One region of the Nonomuraea sp. NPDC004354 genome, then DNA from elsewhere that is predicted to be linked to it. Evidence: predicted binding sites of a transcription regulator. Region 1 holds the regulator's gene; the other holds the start of a gene.
The links. The regulator LexA, encoded in region 1, represses DNA repair genes until DNA is damaged. The targets are predictions, from matches to a motif close to TCGAACANNTGTTCGA.
Positions count from the first base shown of each region.

Region 2: ruvC (crossover junction endodeoxyribonuclease RuvC) is a predicted target of LexA. The motif match lies at 4,476-4,491, and genes of this name have one in related genera.

Region 1 is NZ_JBSGDV010000003.1:866,198-873,275, forward strand. Features, by position in the region: gene ACWENQ_RS14640 (serine/threonine protein phosphatase) at 1-107, opposite strand, end outside; gene ACWENQ_RS14645 (LysM peptidoglycan-binding domain-containing protein) at 652-957, opposite strand; gene lexA (transcriptional repressor LexA) at 2,673-3,380, shown strand; gene ACWENQ_RS14655 (MalY/PatB family protein) at 3,945-5,048, shown strand; gene ACWENQ_RS14660 (S41 family peptidase) at 5,511-7,078, opposite strand, start outside.
Region 2 is NZ_JBSGDV010000010.1:53,666-60,743, forward strand. Features, by position in the region: gene secD (protein translocase subunit SecD) at 1-1,542, opposite strand, end outside; gene yajC (preprotein translocase subunit YajC) at 1,584-1,931, opposite strand; gene ruvB (Holliday junction branch migration DNA helicase RuvB) at 2,248-3,264, opposite strand; gene ruvA (Holliday junction branch migration protein RuvA) at 3,311-3,931, opposite strand; gene ruvC (crossover junction endodeoxyribonuclease RuvC) at 3,928-4,455, opposite strand; gene ACWENQ_RS25955 (GNAT family N-acetyltransferase) at 4,584-5,732, opposite strand; gene ACWENQ_RS25960 (YebC/PmpR family DNA-binding transcriptional regulator) at 5,778-6,530, opposite strand; gene pdxT (pyridoxal 5'-phosphate synthase glutaminase subunit PdxT) at 6,534-7,058, opposite strand.

The sequences.
Region 1 (7,078 bases):
CCGAGGGGTGGGGCGGCCTCCACCAGCTCGGCCAGCCGTCGGTCGGCGAGCAGCCCCAGGGCGGTGGAGACTGCACTATGGCGAGCCAAGCGGGCGGCACGGGACATGTCCGGCGCATTCCTGGACGATTCAGTCACAGCGGTCCTCGTTTCATGATCGTCATGCGGACGCTACCGTGTGCGTGTCCACAATCGATCAGCCGGGAGCCGCTTGAGGGCAGGACGCATGGGGCGATCAGTCGCTAGATCCTCCGTGCACACCGCCTTCAGCAACGCTTGTGTCGGCTCCGCCGGCTCGTGGATCGGGCCGTCTCCGGGCCGGCAACCGCCGTTCGGACCACGGCTGCGAGCGGCTCTTTCGATGCCATCGCCGCCGCCCTGATGGGCTGCCGCCGACATTCCCATGAGACGGCGTCGGGCCACCCCGACCGCGACGGGATGCCGTCGGCGGCTTGGCGCTCCGTCCGTCCGATGCCGTCACGCACTCGTGTGTGCACGCTGAGTCGGCAGTCGGCGGTCGGCGGGCGGTGGTCGGCGGGCGGTGGTCGGCGGGCGGTGGTCGGTGGTCGACGATCGGGGAGGCACGGGGGCGGTTCGTGTCGGTCGCACGCGCGGGCGCCTGCCGTCCCTCCGGTCCGGAATCGCCGGTCGGTCAGGGAGCTTTGTCGGGGAGGTACAGCCGGCCGCCCGGACGGATGAGTGAGCTCTCCAGCCCGTTGAGCCGCTTGATCTCCTCGGCGACGGCGGTGGGGTCGTCGCCCGGAGAGATCGCCGCGGCGATGGTCCACAGCGTGTCGCCCTTCTCCACGATCACCCACGGCAGGCCCGCGTGTCCCGCACTCGTCGTCTCCTGAGCCATCGCCCAGTTGGTCGCCTTGGCTCCGAGCACGAACCCGCCCAGGGACAGCACGGCGAACAGCCCCACGACCGCGACCCTGCCTCGCCTGGTCAGCCTCATGGGCGCCGTGAGCCGCACCGACTTCCTCGCCTGTCGCTCCCCCGCCAACTTTCTTGGTTGTCGCTCCGCCGCCGACCTCCTCGCCTGTCGCTCCCCCTCCGACCTTCTTGGTTGTCGCTCCCCCGTCTGCCTCCTCGACTGTCGCTCCTCCGGCGCGACCACCCGAAGCGCTCCCCGCGTGTGGCGCGCGCCCGACCGCGGCCGCCTGCCACGACCCGTACCCGCCCGTTGCTCTTGCGCGCGGACCGTTCCAGGCCTTTCCCCCGCCCCCGCCTCGACGACCTGCGCCCGGCGAGCCGGACCCGCGACCGCCTGCCCCACGCGACCCGAACCCCCATCCACCTGTCCCGTGCGTGCCCGGCCAGAGAGCTCCTGCGCCTCCCACGCCGAAGCCGCGACCGTCTTTCCTATGCGAGCCCGACCGGAGACAGGCTGCCCCTCCCAGGCCGAAGCCGCGGCCGTCTCTCCCGTCCGAACCCGGCCGGAGACCGACCACCTCTCCCAAGCCGAAGCCGCGGCCATCTCTCCTATGCGAGCCCGACCCCGGAGCGACTGCCCCTGACCATCGCGGCTTGAACGCGTCGCCCCTGCTCGTCCAGGGCGTGCGAGCGCCTCCCGCACACGGCGTGCCCCCGGTCCCGGTTCTTTCGTCTGCAGGTTCGCGGTCGGCGTGTCGCCCGGCCGACCCCTACCGGCCTGCGCGTGCGCGGCGTCAGGGGGAGCCTCGCGCCCTTGTGGCGCGGGCCTCCCAGGACCGCCGTCCATCGCGCCAGGTCGCCGCCTGCCCCGAAGCCGCCACCCGCCACGCAGGCCGCCGCTCTTGCCCCTTGACGTGAGCCGCTGCGGCTCGCGCCCGCCACGCGCCACGTCACCGCGACCCGTCCCACCCGACCGGCCGTCACCGCGACCCGTCCCACCCGACCGGCCGTCACCGCGACCCGTCCCACCCGACCGGCCGTCACCGCGCCCCGTCCCACCCGACCGGCCGTCACCGCGACCCGTCCCGCCGGACCGGCCGTCACCGCGACCCGTCCCACCCGACCGGCCATCTCCGCGCCCCGTCCCGCCCGACCGGGCGTCTGCGCGCGCCTTCCGCTCTCGCCTGCCGTTCATCGCCGCCCCCGTATCTGTGCTGTCGTCTGCCGGGCCGGGCGCACCCTCCCGCACACCCGGCCCCGCCACCCCCTGGTCGCGGACGACCCGCAACCGCCCGCCTCCTGCCCCGCGTGGTCCCGTGGACTGTCCGCCCGATGCCCCTCGCGACCCGGCAAACCGTCCACCCCCAACCTCGCGCGGCCCCGCGGGCCGTCCGCCGATCTGCTTGTCCTGGCCTGCCGTACCTCGGGGTGGAGGGACCAGGCGGAGGCGCCGGTCTCCTGGTACGGCAGGGCGCCCGCACTCCTCCCTGGTGATGTCGGCGATCAGGGTGAGTTGCTCGTCTTGGCCGGTCGAATCTGTCGTCGTGGTCGCCCGCACTGATGACCTCCCGCCACCGTCGACCCAAGGAAAAGGTCAAACAAAGATCAGTGAATCGAACACGGTGTCGATCGAACTCCCGTACGATGTTGTACACCACGTCACCGACGATTTCGAGGAAGACTCGAACAATTGTTTGAAGTTGATCTCCATCGGCGGTACGGTCGCTGTGTGCGACATGAAGACCACGGACCGGAAGGGTGGGCCGGTGAGGCAGGCCGCCGGGCGAGGAGGAAAGCATGAGCGAGCCGAATGACGGCAACGGCGTCAGCGACCTTGCGGTCCGCCGTCGCGACTCACTGGGCCTGACGCCCAGGCAACGCAAGATCCTTGAGGTGATTCGCGACTCCGTCCAGCAGCGCGGCTATCCGCCGTCCATGCGTGAGATCGGCGAGGCCGTGCAGCTGACCAGCACGTCCAGCGTGTCTCACCAGCTGACCGCGTTGCAGCGCAAGGGCTACCTGAGGCGTGACCCGCACCGCCCTCGCGCCCTTGAGGTGAGGCTGCCGGGTGAGCCCGTGCTGTGGGTCGACCCCGATGCCAGCGAGGTCGAGTCGCAGGTGAGCAGGCCGACGGCCGCCTACGTTCCCCTGGTCGGTCGCATCGCCGCCGGTGGCCCCATCCTCGCCGAGGAAAGTGTGGAAGACGTCTTCGCGCTGCCCAAGCAGCTCGTCGGCGAGGGCACCCTCTTCCTCCTCCAGGTCGCGGGTGACTCGATGATCGAGGCAGCGATCGCTGACGGCGACTGGGTGGTCGTACGGCAGCAGCCGGTGGCCGAGAGCGGTGACATCGTGGCAGCCATGATCGACGGCGAGGCGACGGTGAAGACGTTCAAGCGCAAGGACGGCCACGTCTGGCTGGTGCCGCACAACGCCAACTACGACCCGATCCCCGGCGACGAGGCCAGCGTCCTCGGCAAGGTCGTCGCAGTCCTGCGCCGCCTCTGACCGCATCTCGCCGCTCGATCGGCCCTCACCTTTCCCGAGGGTCGATCGAGCCGGCGTAGCCCTGGCCGGTGGGACCGACACAGCCCTGCCCAGTCCGGAATGCCGTGTCGCTTGAGTGTCCGTCGCTTCCGCACGCCGACGCCCGGAATGGCCTGTCGCCTGGCTGTACGCCGCCTCCGCATGCCGATGCCCACGCGCGGATCCCGGCTCCTACCCGCGAGCGACGCCTTCGGGTGGAACATCACCCGACCCGCGACCGACGTTACGCACGGAGCAGCGACCCGACCGGCGGCCCAGTCGTGCACGTCGGCGGCCGGATGCCGACGGGCCGGGTGGAGCCGTACCCATCGAGGGGCGCGCGTCCGAACCCCAGCCCACAGTTCGGGGAACGGACTGGCCATCTCTTCATGCGTTGGTGCGAGGGCTCTTCCAGGCATCCCGCTATCCGGACTCGGGCGCGAGCTGGTCGCACAGAACCCTCCGACGCTCGGCGACACCGATGCGTTCGATTTCCGGCAATCCCGGCCCATCGGACATTTCCCGGGTCTGGGTGACACTGATCGGGTGGACGACTTCTTCCCCCCGCCCGCCAAGGACGGCCTGAAATGGGCGAGCGCCGGTCCCGATGTCATCGCCTGCTGGATCGCCGACATGGACTTCGCCACCGCTCCCCCGATCGTCGAGGCACTCCAGCGGCGTGCCCGCGGGGACCTCGGCTACCCCACCTGGGCCGCCGACCCGCAGGCCGGACCGCTGGCGGAGACCTTCGCCGAGCGCATGCTCACCCGGTACGACTGGCCCGCCGACCCGGCAGCCGTCCGCACCTTCTCCGATCTCAACCAGGCGCTCCAGGTGGTCCTTCATCTCGCCACCGAACCCGGTGACAGGATCGCCATGCAGGTTCCGGCGTACCCGCCCTTCCTCGGCACGATCGAGGAGATGGGCCGCACGCTGCACACCGACCTGGCGGATCTGGCCGGCTGCCGCGCGCTCGTCCTGGTCAACCCGCACAACCCCACAGGAAAGGTCTTCACCAGGGACGAGCTCACCACCGTGGCCGAGCAGGCCGAACGGCACGACGTGCTGGTCATCGCCGACGAGGTCCACGCCGACCTGGTCTACTCGCCCGCCACGCACATCCCGTTCGCCACGATCCTGCCCGAACGCACGGTCACGCTGACCTCCGCGACCAAGGCCTTCAACCTCGGCGGTATCCGCTGCGCGCTGGCCCACGTCGGCTCGGCACGGGTCCGCGACGCGCTCCAGTCGCAGCCCGCCTTCCTGTACGGCGGGGCGAACATCTTCGGCGTCGAGGCCACGGTCGCCGCGTGGAGGCACGGCGACGGGTGGCTGCGCGACACCATGGCGGCCCTGGACCGCAACCGGCGTCTGATCGCCGAGCGGGTGCCGGGGTACGCGATGCCGGAGGCGACCTATCTGGCATGGCTGGACATGCGACGGCCGGGGATGGCGGAGGCGCTGGAGAGGGAGGCGCGGATCCTGGTGAGTGACGGCGCCGCCTTCGGACCGGGCGGGGAGACCTACGTACGGGTCAACTTCGCGACGTCGACGGAGACGCTGGCGGAGATCCTGGACCGCCTGGCCCGGGTCTGGTCGCCGGACCCCGATACGCCCTACTCGTCGCGATCCCTTGCCGGACCCTGCTGAGGCCGAGGCTCGTCACGAGCACTCTGATTTCGGACAGCCGGGGTCGCACCGCGACACCCGGCACCTCCGGGGCGCTGAGCGTTCTCGGGGGTGGGCGTTCTCGGGGGTGGGCGTTCTCGAGGGTGGGCGTTCTCGAGGGTGGGCGTTCTCGGGAGGGAAGCGGCGCGACGAGACGCAGGCGATGCCGGTTGGAGCGGCGCCGATTGGAGCGATGCCGGTAGGAGCGATGCCGGTAGGAGCGATGCCGGTAGGAGCGATGCCGGTTGGAGCGGCGCCGGGATCAGCCTCCCGTGGTGCCCGCTGAGCCGCGCACGAGAGGCGGCCCCGACAGCTCCAACCGTAGACGGTCAGGCCCAGCAGCGCCGACCGCACGGAACGTCCGGCCCCCGGCAGTGCCGACCACACGGAACGTCCGGTCTCCGGCACTGCCGGGGCCCGCGCGCGACCCCGCTCAGCGGCCCGTCAGTTGCGGGTTGGGGGAAGGTCGGGCGGTGTGGCCGCCGGTTGCTGGTCGAGTGCCGCCAGCGCCAGTTCCACCGCCTTCTCCAGCTGCGGGTCCCGCCCCGCCACCCGGTCCTGCGGTGTGATCACCACCTCGATGTCAGGGTCGACGCCGTAGTTCTCGATGTTCCACCCCTCGCCGTCCAGCCAGAACGCGTACCGGGGCTGGGTGACGACCGTTCCGTCGACCAGCTGGTACCGCCCGTCGATGCCGATCACCCCGCCCCAGGTGCGGGTGCCGATGAGCGGACCGATGTTCCGGTTCTTGATCCCGGCGCTGACGATGTCCCCGTCGGATCCCGCGAACTCGTCCGTGACGGCGACGACGGGGCCACGCGGCGAGTCCTCGGGGTAGCGCATCGGCTCGTACCCGCGCGAGATCGCCCAGCCGCTCACCTTGCGTGACAGCTTCTCCAGCACCAGTTCGGAGGTGTGGCCCCCGCTGTTGCCGCGTACGTCCACGACGAGGCCTTCCTGCGGCATCTCGGTGCGCAGGTCGCGGTGGAACTGCGCCCAGCCGCTGGCGACCATGTCGGGTACGTGCAGGTAGCCGAGCCGGTTGCCGGAGGCCTGCCGAACGTAGGCGCGCCGGCTCTCGACCCAGTCGTGGTAGCGGAGCGCGGTGTCGTCGGCCAGCGGTGTCACGACCACGCGCCGGGTGTCGCCGCCCGAGGCGGGCCTGATCGTCAGTTCGACCGGCTGCTCGGCCGTTCCGGCGAGGAGGGCTTGCGGGCCGCGCACCTGGTCGACGGGCCGGCCGCCGACGGCGACGATCGCGTCGCCCTCGCGTACGGCGACGCCGGGGGCCAGCAGCGGCGAGCGGGCGGCGTGGTCGGAGGACTCTCCGGGCAGGATCCTGTCCACCACCCAGGCGCCGTCGCGGAGGGCGAGGTCGGCGCCGAGGAGTCCCTGGCGCCGCTTGGGGTCGACGGCGGCGCCGTTGGGCCGGGCGTAGGCGTGGGAGGTGGCCAGTTCGCCCTGCACCTCCCACAGCAGGTCGATCAGCTCGGAGTAGGCGCCGATCCGCTCGACGAGCGGGGCGTAGCGGGCCAGCGTGCCCGCCCAGTCGACGCCGTCCATGTCCGCGCGCCAGTAGTGGTCGCGCATGAGCCGCCCGGCCTCGTGGTAGGACTGCCGCCATTCGGCGACCGGGTCGATGGTGACGGTGATGCGGTCGAGGTCGACGCCGACGACCTCGTCGCCCTCGCTCGCCGCGCGGGTCTGCAGGCCGTTCTTGCCGTTGGTGACCAGGCGGGTGCCGTCGCCGCTGACCTCGAAGGCACGGACGTCCTTGGCGATCTCCGCTTTGGCGCGCTTCTTGAGGTCGTAGCGCTCCAGCACGACCTCCTCGCGTTCGTTGCCGTCGCCGAGCTCGCCGGCCAGCGGGTGGCGCAGCCACAGCAGGGCGTCCTTGGCGGTGCGCAGGTTGGAGTAGCGCCCGGCGGGGACGGGGACGGCGACGACGCGGGCCGGCAACCCCTCGGCGTCCACCTCGGTGGCGGGTTTGGCCTTCTTGTCCTTCCCGCCGT
Region 2 (7,078 bases), on a different contig from region 1:
GATCGTCCGGCGCGCGCGCACCCACGCCACCTCGACGGCGGCGCGCAGCGAGCGTCTGCCCTCCTTCATCTCGTCTCTGATGCGTTCGAAGTAGACGATGAAGGAGTCGGCTGTGATGCCGATCGAGACCACCAGACCGATGATGTGCGGCAGCGACAGGCTGAAGCCCGCGTAGGTGCCGAGGAGCACCACCGCCTCGTAGGTGATGACCGAGGCCATCAGGAGGCTCAGCACCGCGACCACGCCGAGGCCGCGGTAGTACAGCAGCGAGTAGATGACCACCAGGCCGAGACCGATGGCGCCGGCGATGAGGCCGCCGCGCAGCTGGTCCTGGCCGAGGGTGGAGGAGATCGTGTCGATGGAGCTGCGCACGAACTTCAGCGGCAGCGCGCCGTACTTCAGCTGGTCGGCCAGCGCGGTCGCGGTCTGCTGGGTGAAGCCGCCGGAGATCTCCGCCCGGCCGCCGGGGATGGGCTCGTTGATGTTCGGCGCGGTGATGACCACGCCGTCGAGGACCACGGCGACCATGTTGCGCGGCGGCTGGGCCTGGTAGGCCTCGGTGGTCAGGGTCGACCACGCCGTGGCGCCCTTGCTCTTGAAGTTGAGCTGCACGACCCACTGGCCGGTGGTCTGCTGCACGCCGGCGCTGGCCGTGTCGATGTCGGTGCCGACGACCCTGGCCTTGTCGAGGATGTACTTGGCGGTGCCGTCGGCGTCACAGGTGACGTACGGCTTGCTCGGGTCGTCCTGGACGCCCTGCTGCTTGTTCTTGGCGCAGTCGAGCTCGTTGTACTGCTTGACCAGCGCGGGGTCGATGCCGGCCAGCGCGGAGTCCTGGGTCGGCGCGCTGGGCTGGGCGCTCGGCGTCGCGGACGGGGTCGCCTTGGCGTTCCGGCCCTTGTCCTGGCCCTTGTTCTGGTCCTGGTTCTGGCTCTTCCGCTCGCCGGTCGCAGCGGCGGAGGGCGAGGGGTTGGGCGAGGTCAGCGCGGACGACAGGGCCTTGCCCGTCGGGGAGGCGCTGGGTGTGGGCGCGTTGGCCGAGGTGCGGGCGCTCGGCTGCGTGGAAGGCCGGTCGGACGACTGCCCGTTCGGCTGCGTGGAAGGCTGTCCTGAGCCCGAGGGCGTCGGCGCCTGGGTGGGCATGGTGCTCGGCTGCGGCTGGGCCGCCTCGGCGGCCAGGACCTGGCGGAAGCGCAGCTCCGCCGTGGTGCCGACCAGCTTGATGACCTCGTCCTTGCCTGCGCCGGGAACCGAGATGACGATGTTGTCGCCCGACTTGGCGACCTCCGCGTCGGAGATTCCGGTGCCGTTCACCCGGTCACGGATGATGTTGACGGCGAGGTTGAGGCTCTCTTCAGAGGGGGGAGAGCCGTTCGGAGTGATCGGCGACAGTGTCGCCGTCGTGCCACCTGCGAGGTCGAGTCCGAGCTTCGGCGTGAACGCCGGCTGCAGGAACATCGCCCCGCCCATGGCGAAGATGAGCGCCAGAAGCACCAGGAGCGTGCGCCCCGGCTTGCTCTGGCCGCTGGTCGGTCGGGCCACTGGTCGTCTGTTCTTTCAGGTAGGGGTCGGCCGCAAGCTGGTCAGGACTTCTTGCTGTTGGTGTCCTCGTCGTCGTTGCGGTCGACCGGCTCGTCGGCTACGGCGGATTCCTTCGTCTCGGTCGTCTCAGGCTCCGTCGCGGCGAGCTTGTCATCGGCGACGGGGGTGACGACCCGACCGATGGCGGCCTTCACCCAGCGGGTCTCGACGCCGGGAGCGACCTCCAGGATGACGTCCTCGTTGTCGACAGCCACCACGGTGGCGAACAGGCCGGTGGTGGTCATCACACGGGCGCCGGGCGCGAGCGAGTTCTGCATCTGAACGGCTTCCTGCTGCCGCTTGCGCTGCGGCCTGATGAGCAGGAAGTAGAACACCACCACCAGAAGCACAAGCGGCAGGATGTTCATAAGCGTTGCTGAGTCCACGAGGGCGACCTTCCATCGTCTGTCAAGATGATGACACCGGCGTCGAGCCGGAAATTCCATGCGTTGCGTCGAGGGGCCGCGCCGCTCAGCCCATCAGCTTACACAGCCAGCCAAGCCACGGAGTGTAGGCGGTTGTTGCGAAACCCGGCAACGAGGCAGCGATTCGGCGCGCGGGGAAGTTCCCAATTCGCAATGCTTGCAACCGTTCTGTGACCGCGCCGTTTCGTGGCGTTTCCGGCGGCCGGGTCCTGCCGTCCCGGCCCGGCGGCGGGCGTCTCGGTCAGAAGGGCGCCTCCGGCGGAGGGGTGAGGCCCAGGTGAAGCCAGGCGGCGGTGGTGGCGACCCGCCCGCGCGGCGTGCGGGCCAGCAGCCCCTGGCGCACCAGGAACGGCTCGGCCACCACCTCGACCGTCTCCGGCTCCTCCCCCACGGCCACGGCGAGCGTCGACAGCCCGACGGGGCCGCCGCCGAACTTGCGCAGCAGCGCGCCGAGCACCGCCCGGTCGAGCCGGTCGAGGCCCTCGGCGTCGACCTCGTAGAGGTTGAGCGCGGCCGAGGCGACGTCGCGGGTGATGACGCCGTCGGAGCGGATCTCGGAGAAGTCGCGCACCCGGCGCAGCAGCCGGTTGGCGATGCGGGGCGTGCCGCGCGAGCGCCTGGCGATCTCGTGGGCGCCCTCCTCGGGCAGCGTCACCCCGAGCAGCCCGGCCGAGCGGCGCAGCACCTGCTCGAGCTCGGCGACCTCGTAGAAGTCCATGTGGGCGGTGAAGCCGAACCGGTCGCGCAGCGGCGCCGGCAGCAGGCCCGCTCTGGTCGTGGCGCCGACGAGGGTGAAGGGCGCGATCTCCAGCGGGATGGCGGTGGCGCCGGGGCCCTTGCCGACGATGATGTCGACCCTGAAGTCCTCCATCGCGAGGTAGAGCATCTCCTCGGCGGGGCGGGCCATCCGGTGGATCTCGTCGATGAACAGCACCTCGCCCTCGGTCAGCGTCGACAGGATCGCCGCCAGGTCGCCGGCGCGCTCCAGGGCCGGGCCCGAGGTGATCCGCAGCGGGGCGCCGAGCTCGGCTGCGATGATCATGGCCAGGGTGGTCTTGCCCAGCCCCGGCGAGCCGCTCATCAGCACGTGGTCGGGCGGCCGGTTCCGCTTGAGCGCGCTCTCCAGCACCAGCGAGAGCTGCTCGCGCACGCGCGCCTGGCCGATGAAGTCGGCCAGGCGCTTGGGCCGCAGCGCCGCCTCGATCTGCAGCTCGTCGCCCTCGGCGTCGGGCGAGACCAGGTCACGTTCGATGCTCATGCCATCTCCCCGCCGCCGGGGCGCCCGCTTCCCGCCACCGCCGGCCTCATCGGACGCTCAGCGCCCTGAGCGCCGCCTTGAGCAGCACCGCCACCTGCGGCTGCCGGCCCGCGGCCACCTCGGCGTCGGCCTGCGGCCCCACCAGCGCGATCGCCTCGTCGGCGTCCCTGGTGGAGTAGCCGAGGCCGACCAGACCCGAGTGGACCTGCTCGCGCCACAGCGGCAGGGCGGCGTCGCCGTTGAGCGCGGCGTTGACCGCCTCCTCGGGCGTGCCGAGCTTGTCCTTCAACTCCAGCACGATGCGCTGGGCGCCCTTCTGGCCGATGCCGGGGATCCTGGTCAGCGCCTTGAGGTCGGCCGAGGCGACCGCGACGCGCAGCGAGTTGGGCGTGTGGACGGCCAGCATGGCCAGGGCCAGCTTCGGGCCCACGCCACTGGCCGTCTGGACGAGCTCGAAGACCGTGCGCTCGTCGTCGGTGGCGAAGCCGTACAGGGTGAGCGACTCCTCCCTGACGACCAGCGAGGTGGCCAGCCGGCCGGGCTCGCCGACCCGCAGGGTGGCCAGCGTGCCGGGTGTGCAGTGCACCAGCACACCCACCCCGCCGACCTCGATCACCGCCGAGTCGGGCGCGACGGCCGCCACGACCCCGGAAACCGACGCGATCACAGCGCACGTCCTCTCGATGCCTTGGCCAGCGCCTCGGCCAGTCTGTTCTGGGTGCCGCCGCGCCACACGTGGCAGATGGCCAGGGCGAGGGCGTCGGCCGCGTCGGCGGGCTTGGGCATCTCCGCCAGCCGCAGCAGCCTGGTGACCATGGTGCCGATCTGCTTCTTGTCGGCGGTGCCGCTGCCGGTGATGGCGGCCTTGACCTCCGAGGGCGTGTGCAGCGCCACCGGCAGGCCGCGCCTGGCGGCGCACAGCACGGCGATGCCCGCCGCCTGCGCGGTGCCCATCACGGTGCGGACGTTGTGCTGGGCGAAGACGCGCTCGACGGCCACCGCGTCGGGCCGCACGTCGTCGAGCCACCGCTCGATGCCGCGCTCGATGCCGACGAGCCTGGCGCCGAGCTCGTCGTCGGCGGAGGTGCGCACCACGCCGACGGCGACGAGCTTGAGCTGCGCGCCCGGGCGGCCCTCGACGGCCCCGAGGCCGCATCTGGTCAGCCCTGGGTCGACGCCCATCACCCGCACGGCCCGCCCTCCGTTCGCTGCCGAACATCTGTTCGGCAGCGAACTCTACCCTGGTTGGGCGGGCGGCGCACGGCGAACGCGCCTCGCTCCACGGCGCCGCCCGGCGGGCGCGGGCCCGAGCCGGACGATCAGAAGTAGTCGATCATGTACGGCGTGCCGGCGAACGCCGCGTCCAGCGCCTCGTCGAACTCCTCCGGGCCGGACAGCAGGCCGGCCGGGCGCAGCGTCGAGGTCGGGATCCCGGCGTACAGCGCCGACAGGCCGTTGACGGTGAAGCGCGGCCCCTGCCCCGTGGCGGCGCCGGCCGTACCGGAGCCGCCGGAGATCTCCAGCCGCCACGTGCCGCTGTTGGCCGGGCGCTCGGGGTCGTCGACCGTGATCACGGCGTGCGCCGAGACCACCGACGGGAAGCCTCGCCTGGCGATCGCCTCGGCCACGTCCACGACCCGGAACATCCACCTCGTCTGCTTGACCTGCTCCTTGGCCCGCTCGCGCACCAGCCACAGCACGGGGTCGTTCGGCGCGACCACGGCGGTGACCTTCTTGGCGATCGAGGAGGAGGTGCCGACCATGGCCCACAGCGCGCGGGCGGTCGCCTCCGAGCCGGCGACGAGGTTGTCGACGGCGATGTCGCCCCCGTCCCATCGGTAGGCGACGAACCCGTCGTCGGCCAGGTAGCGGAAGTCGTCATCCTCGTCGAGGTAGCGTCGCCAGGCGGCCTCGTCCCAGCAGATGGGCCCGCTGGCGCGGTTGGCGGCGTGGACGCGGCCGAGGATGGCGATCACCTCGGCGACGTCGTCGGGCTCCATCCTGCGTAGCTTGACCTGCTCGGCCGGGCCGATGGTGCGCAGCGCCTCGGGAGCGAGGGTCACCGCGTTCTCGGCGCCCGCGTGCTCCCAGCCGAGCGAACGGTAGATCGGCGTGGTGGCCGGGTAGAGGGCCGAGACGGCCTCGCCCAGCTCGGCCGCCCTGCCGAGGACGGCCCGCATGAGCCGCCTGCCCACGCCGCGTCCGCGGTCCTCGGGGTTGACGACCACACCCGCCACCCCGGCCATCGGCTGCGGCCTGCCGTGCCACCACTGGGTGAAACCGGGCAGGCGCGCGGCGGCGGCCACCCTCGAGCCGTCGAAGACGCCGAGGAAGCGTCCCTGCTCCAGGGTGGCCAGCGCCATTGCGCGCCAGTTGTCGGCGAGGTCGGCGGGCAACGGGCCGAAGGAGCGCTTGCGGGTGTCGAGGACGGCGTCGAGGTCGTCCGGGCTCAGATCACGAATTTCCACAGCAGGTCAACCTACGCACTGCGGGACATCCGCCGCGAGCCGTTTTCAGGCGTCGAGCTTCTCCATGATGTCGTCGCTGACGTCGAAGTTCGCGTAGACGTTCTGGACGTCGTCGCTGTCCTCGAGCGCGTCGATGAGGCGGAAGACCTTGCGCGCGCCGTCCTCGTCGAGCGGGACGTTGAGCGTCGGCAGGAAGCTCGACTCGGCCGAGTCGTAGTCGATGCCGGCCTCCTGCAGCGCCTTGCGCACCGGCACCAGGTCACCGGCCTCGGAGACGACCTCGAACGACTCGCCCAGGTCGTTGACCTCCTCGGCGCCCGCCTCGAGCACCGCGGTCAGCACGTCGTCCTCGGACAGCCCGTCCTTGGGGACGATCACGACACCCTTGCGGTTGAACATGTAGGCCACCGAACCGGGGTCGGCCAGCGAGCCGCCGTTGCGGGTGAGCGCGACACGGACCTCGGAGGCGGCGCGGTTGCGGTTGTCGGTCAGGCACTCGATGAGGACCGCGACACCGCCGGGGGCGTAGCCCTCGTACATGATGGTCTGCCAGTCGGCGCCGCCCGCCTCGAGGCCGCCGCCACGCTTGCGGGCGCGCTCGATGTTGTCGTTGGGCACCGAGTTCTTCTTCGCCTTGAAGATGGCGTCGAAGAGGGTGGGGTTGGCATCCGGGTCAGGGCCACCGGTCCTGGCCGCCACCTCGATGTTCTTGATGAGCTTCGCGAACAGCTTGCCGCGCTTGGCGTCGAGCGCGGCCTTCTTGTGCTTCGTCGTAGCCCATTTGGAGTGGCCGGACATGACCTAGAGCTCCCTCACCATGTTGACGAAATATTCATGCACGCGAGTGTCTCCGGTCAGCTCCGGATGGAACGATGTCGCGAGCAGCGGTCCCTGTCGGACCGCGACGATCCTATCCCCAGGGGGCGCGGTCGCCAGCACCTCGACGTCGGAACCCACCGATTCCACCCATGGGGCGCGGATGAAGACAGCGTGTACGGTGCCCCCCGCGAAGGACAGGTCGGCCTCGAAGGAGTCGACCTGGCGGCCGAAGGCGTTACGCCTGACCACCATGTCGATGCCGCCGATCGTCTGCTGGCCCTCGATGCCGTCCTGGATGCGGTCGGCCAGCATGATCATGCCGGCGCACGAGCCGTAGGCGGGCATGCCCTCCTTGACGCGCAGGCGCAGCGGTTCCAGCAGCTCGAAGATCTCGGCGAGCTTCCACATCGTGGTGGACTCCCCGCCGGGGATGACCAGCCCGTCGACGGCCTCGAGCTCGGCGATCCTGCGCACGGCCGTCGCCTCCGCCCCCGCCTCCTCCAGCATGCGGACGTGTTCGCGCACGT